2 regions of the Periweissella cryptocerci genome follow, and region 1 is predicted to be linked to the other one. Evidence: predicted binding sites of a transcription regulator. Region 1 holds the regulator's gene; the other holds the start of a gene.

Region 1 (3,193 bases):
TTGCATACTTAACGTTAAATATGAATTACTTTTAAAAAGGAGTGTGAATATGCTTTATTCATTTTTGCGCGGTTTTGCTCGCGCCCTGTTATATATTATCAATGGAAAACCTCAAATTCGCAACTACGATAAATTACCCGAAGGTACTTATATCTTAGCCGGTCCACACCGGACTTGGTGGGATCCAATTTACTTTGCGTTAGCCGCGGCTCCATTGAAATTTAGTTTCATGGCTAAAATCGAATTATTCAAGAACCCCATCCTAAAATGGATTCTCGTTGGCGCTAATGCCTTCCCCGTTGACCGAGCTAATCCTGGTCCATCAGTGATTAAAACTCCCGTCAAGAACTTGAAAAGCGGCGATCTCGGCTTGATTATCTTCCCTAGTGGTTCGCGTCACAGTAACGACATCAAGTCTGGTGCCATGATGATTGCGAAATTATCTGGCAAACCAATCGTGCCCATTGTCTATCAAGGACCTTTGACATTTGGCGGCCTGTTCAAGCGTAACAACGTTGAGTTGAACTTTGGTGATCCCATTTACATCGATCGCCGTGACAAATTAACGGAAGCGCGCGTCGAAGAAATCGGAGCTCAAATGCAAACCGCCTTTGACGCCTTGGATAAAGAGCTGAATCCGGATTTCGTTTACGTTGACCAACACCCCGAAAAAGCGAAAATCCCCGAAGAATAACTGGTTACGTACCATGTTAACCACACGCATATTATAAATAAAAAGCCATGACTTAGCGTCGTGGCTTTTTTATTTATCTTACTTGTTGTTACGCATAGATGCCATAACTTGGTTCAAACGCTTTTGTGAAGGTGTTTGACCCATTGAAATCATCATTGAGCGAATCATGTCTTCGGAAATTGGTGGGTTCTTCTTCAAGTAAGTTTCCATATACTTACGAGCAATGAAGAAGCCAGCAACTAAACCGACAATCAAAGCAACGACAATTAATACGATTGCGAGCGCTGTATTCATGTCTTTTCTCCTACATTTTAAAGTTCATATTCTAGTTTACTTTATTCTAACACAGAAAAAAAGGGCTAATCGTCCCGTAGCCCTTTCTTTCGTTGAATTTCACGTACTTTTTCAGGGGTAACTTCTTTGCCGTTATCGTCGAAGACTTGCATCATTTCAACTTGTGAACGGAAAGACTTCCGAAAGTTTTCCAAAAACTCTTCACGCAATGCTTGCCGTTCCAGTTCTTCACCTTCAGTTAAGCCTTCTTTTTTACGTTTTGCACCTAATTCGTTAATTCGTTGGCGTAACTTTTCTGCTTCCAAAGTCAGGACCTCCTATTGTTATTAATAGACTGAATTCCGGTATAAGCCAACCACTTTACCTAAAACCGTGACATCCGTCAAAATAATTGGCGCCATCGTGTCGTTTTCCGGTTGTAAGCGGAAGTGATCACTTTCCTTGAAGAAGCGCTTAACAGTTGCTTCATCCGTGTCGGTCATTGCGACCACAATATCACCATTATCAGCATGATCTTGCTTACGGACGATGACCTTATCACCATCGAGAATACCAATATTAATCATTGATGTTCCCCGCACGTTGAGCATGAATAAATCGCCATCATACGCTTCTAAATCACTAGGCAATGGAAAGAACTCATTCGTCCGTTCTTCAACGGCCAAGATTGGTTCCCCTGCCGTAACGACCCCTAAGACCGGAATCTTACCTGGCGTTGCTGAAACCCCAAGCATTTCAAGGCCTGGTGGTGTGATTTCAATCGCCCGGGGTTTTGTTGGATCCTTTTTTAAGTAACCCTTTTTTTGTAGGCGGTCAATATGGCCATGGACCGTTGATGTTGATGATAAGCCGACCGCTTCACCAATTTCACGGACTGTTGGCGGATAACCTTTTTGTGATTGCTTCTCATAAATAAATCGAAGCACTTCCATTTGTTTGCTTTCGCCGCGTACCATGCGATCACCTCTTTCACTGTTTTCAGTTCATCTATTATTTATAGTATACCGAATAGTGAAGAACATTTCAAACGAACGTTCGTTATTTGTTCGATATTTTTTGCATAAACAGCTAATACTCGTTCTAAAATTACGAACACGTTAGCTTTCAGCGTCCTCAAGTACGTAATCGCTGTAGTAAGTCTCGATAAATTGTTCGAGGTTCATTGGCTTAGCTGGCAAAATTTGGCGACTATTAACTTCTGGGTTCCCCGTAAAGGTAATTTCATCAATTAATTCATAAACATCAATCACTTTGCCAACAACATCATACACTTTTTGCCCGTCTTCTTCATACGCTGGACTAAGTTGTGTCTTTTCGGCTAATTCCCGCAAGTAAGCCACGTCTTCAGCCTGTGTTTCATCTAAATCTGCCAAAAAAGTAATGACATCAAAAAACGGTTCTGGTTCATTGCCAACCATCGATTGCGTCACAATCGTAACTGCGTGTGTACTCATAAATTTTTCCTCTTCTTTTTAAATGTTGCTTCTATAGTTTCCAGCGTGGTGCGCTAAGTGATTTACTATTTATTCTAGCGCGGGATTTGGATATGTGTCTCAGTTCGATTCCCACTACGAGGCTGGAACCAGTCTGGACACCGTGATGGAAGACAAGCATTTGAAGCCACAGTGCGGTCTTCAAATGTTTGCGAAGCTTGGTTCGCTAACGCGGTAACCATCTTCACAAATCCATAATCAGTAACCAAACCCGTTACTGATTATGCCATCACGGTGCGAGCTAAAGTCCAGCCTCTTCGTTAATTTGAGTAGGCAGTCTGACTAGTAATATGCCCTAATCCTTGTCGCTGCAAGTTTAGCAGTAATCAATAATTCCACACTTATCTAGCGGAGTGACTGAAAATCACTTTGTGGCCGGCAGGCTTTACACCGAAATGGGACGTGACACCACGTGTCGGGTTTGTCGCTGAGGGTAGAGCCGACCGGGCCTTATTTGTCCAGCGTAGCTACAAATGTGAGCAGTCTTTTGGCTTTAGCCATTAGACTGCCAGCTATCCCGAATTGCCCAAGACAGACATCCAGCCTGCAAGGCTAATCTAATCGCGTTAGGATTAGATTCAGTATTTTGTGCAACAAAATGCTGGGATGTTTTGCGTTGCCGGTTCGCAGGCATAAGCACATACTGGCTTGGGAGGTTGCTTCCAGCGTGGTGCGCCAAGTAATTTACTGGCACGCAGTGGCCAGTGGCCAA
Region 2 (3,193 bases), 1.2 Mb from region 1:
TCGCGGTGCGTTGGCAGTATCGGTAATAATGACGAGCGCGTCATCGTACGCTTCATCAGGAATTTCATCCATTTGGGCAATCCATGCCAAACCAGGCACTGTTTTCCCGACGGTATAAACTTTCTTATCTGGGAAAGAATTACGGATTACTTCAGCTAAACCAACTTGTGAACCAAAAGCATCAGGATCTGGTCGTTGGTGGCGATGAATGATAATCGTATCGTATTCTTGGATTTTAGCAATTATTTGTTCTTGCACGGTCATGCGATTTCTCTTTTCTATAATACGGTTCTCTGCTACTTAAATTCCAAACACTTAGGAATCAATAGTAACCAATGAGCACACTAAGCAATTAGTATACCCTATTTTACGCTACTTCGGGCGTTTCAATGGGAATTTTGCGCTAGTTTTCAAGATTTCTATCATTTCGTTCAAAAAGTGGTAAGCTAATATTTTCAAATTCAAGGGGTGCGAGGGTCGTCATTGTCACCCCTAGTAATCGAATTGGCTTTTCAATGCCCCCAATTTCTTCAAATATTCCTTGCGCTGCGAATAAAATTTGCGCCACATCAACGGGATAGAAATCAGTCTGTGTCACCCGTTTAGTTACGGTTTCAAAATCACTATAGCGGACTTTCACCACGAGTGTTTTACCATGTCGTTGATGGCGTTTTAAACTTGCCACTAGTTTTTCCACAATGATTTTAAATTCGGTATCCACCGCTTGTTGGGTAGCTAATTCGTGATTAAACGTTTCTTCCTTACCAATTGACTTGCGTTCACGTTGCCATTCGACAGGTCGATCATCACTCCCACGAACACGTCGATACAATTGGTAGCCTAACTTACCAAATTTTTGCATCAACTCACTTTCTGAGCGTTTCAATAAATCAGCCCCAGTCATAATCCCTAACTCGTGCATTATTGGCACGGTCTTTTTACCAACGCCACGAAAATCTTCAATCGGTAGCTGACTTAAAAACGCCACCGCATCACCAGGTAGGACAAATGTTGCTCCCGCTGGTTTATTATATTCCGAAGCTAACTTTGCGATAAACTTGTTATAACTCACCCCAGTTGAACTAGTTAGGTGCAGTTTTGCCCAGATTTCTTGCTGTAACTCATGCGCTAATTCCACGGCACTCTCGATGTGTTTCTTATTCTCAGTCACATCCAAGTACGCTTCATCAAAAGCAATCGGTTCGACAATATCCGTATATTCATGAAAAATTTCATGAACTTGGGCCGAGGCTTCCCGATACTTATCAAAGTTTGGCGTTAAAAAAATACCATTTGGTGCGAGCTTTTTTGCCTCAGCTGAACTCATGGCTGAGTGTACGCCAAGTTCACGGGCAACATAATTGGCCGTCGCCACGACCCCTCGTCCACCGGTTAGTTTGGGATCCCGTGCTAAAATCAACGGCTTATCTCTGAGACTTGGATCATCACGCATTTCAATTTGCGCATAAAATGCATCCATATCAACATGAATAATCTTCCGGCTTGTATCAATATGTAAAGGAATTTCCATCTAAGTTCGCCCTTCAATTCAGATATTTATGTATTGTTTGGCTCAGCTAGCCAAGAATCTGAAAAAAGCGACTCCATTAGTTGCCTTAATCATGCTTAATAATTTTAACGCATTTAACCCATTTTTAAAACACTTGTTCGGTTTTTATCTAACCATCGTGTTGCTTTAAAGCCGACGCTGCGATGCAACACGACATAAATGTTCTATTTATTCTAGCGCAGGATTGTCGTTTCTGTACTCTTCAATCATCGAATTACTCAGGTTATATTGTCACTGTATTTTCCATACTACTGAGGTCTGTGAATGGTAATTGTATTCACTAGTTGGAGCATTATACCTAACTAACGGAGTGCCGGTAAATTACTTGGCGGGCGTAGCCTTTACACTGCGACTGGGGGAATATGTGTGCAGCACATATTTCCGCTGAGGATAAGATGAGGAGTCTTAGGAATTTATTCCTTAGACTCCCAGCTTATCCGAACTTCTCAAGACCGCACTTTGGCTTGGGAGGCTGCTTCTAGCGTGGTGCGCCAAGTAATTTACCGGCACGTAGTGGCCAGGTCTATTCAATCCCACGTCATACGAAATAGAGCCGTGGTGCTTTGAAGCCAACACAAAATAAAAAGGACCACAAACATTAAGTTTGTAATCCTTTAATTATGCTTACTTGTTGTCTTCACCACTAGCGATATCGCTAGTAGCGTCTGTGTCGACGTCAGTGATTTCGGCATCAACTTCAACTGGTTCGTCAGTTGTTGCAGCTTCTACTGATGATTCAGCAGGTACAACGCGAGCTACACCGTCAAGGTCGAAGGTGAAATAAACACCATCAGCGTCAAGTACAAAGGTCTTGTCGGCCTTATTTACTGATTCAACGACACCGTGCATGCGACCAATTGTCACTACGCGCGCGCCTGGTTGCATGTTGTCGACCATTTGTGTGCGGGCATCACGTTGCTTCTTTTGTGAGCGGTTCATCATGAAGAACATTCCACCAAACAAGACGACCATAATAATAATTTGCATTGTACCCATAGTTGTTAGTACTCCTTTTTCAGCTGTATTGCATTACCAGCATTTTTCTATAACTAATATTGTACCGTAAAAACCGCGCCATGTCGTGATATTCACAGGAAATTCACAATTTAAGTCAAGCGAAACGGCTTGAATTGGACATTTTTAGAAATTTCGCGCATTTACTTGATCAAAGCCATATTGGGCAAAGACCATTTCACGGAATTCTAGGACTTGGTCATTGGCAATCGCCGTCCGTAAATCTTCCATCATTTTCAACAAGAAGTACAAATTATGATATGACGCCAAGTTTTGCCCATGCAATTCATTTGCGTTAAACAAATGCCGTAAGTACGCACGGGTATAGTTTTGGCACACATAGCAATCACATTCATCGTCGATTGGCCGGAAATCAGCCTTATACTTACCGTTCTTAACAACTAAGCGACCATGGTGGGTCATCAAAGTTCCTTTACGCGCAATCCGCGTTGGCAAAACACAGTCAAACATATCAATCCCACGCATGGCACCATCAATCAAGGAATCAGCCGAGCCAACCCCCATCAAATAACGTGGCTTATCAGCAGGTAAAAGTGGCGTGGTGAAATCAAGGACACGATTCATTTCAACTTTTGATTCACCAACTGA

Evidence for each region. The regulator LexA, encoded in region 1, represses DNA repair genes until DNA is damaged. The targets are predictions, from matches to a motif close to CNAACANNTGTTNG.
Region 2: a site for LexA is predicted at 1,658-1,671, ahead of dinB (DNA polymerase IV). Genes of this name have one in related genera too.

Annotation. Positions count from the first base shown of each region.
Region 1 is NZ_CP037940.1:464,304-467,496, forward strand. Features, by position in the region: gene EQG49_RS02080 (lysophospholipid acyltransferase family protein) at 50-694, shown strand; gene EQG49_RS02085 (YneF family protein) at 773-988, opposite strand; gene EQG49_RS02090 (DUF896 domain-containing protein) at 1,054-1,293, opposite strand; gene lexA (transcriptional repressor LexA) at 1,315-1,944, opposite strand; gene EQG49_RS02100 (hypothetical protein) at 2,086-2,442, opposite strand.
Region 2 is NZ_CP037940.1:2,300,434-2,303,626, reverse strand. Features, by position in the region: gene EQG49_RS10080 (DHH family phosphoesterase) at 1-264, opposite strand, end outside; gene dinB (DNA polymerase IV) at 404-1,531, opposite strand; gene yajC (preprotein translocase subunit YajC) at 2,195-2,557, opposite strand; gene tgt (tRNA guanosine(34) transglycosylase Tgt) at 2,711-3,193, opposite strand, start outside.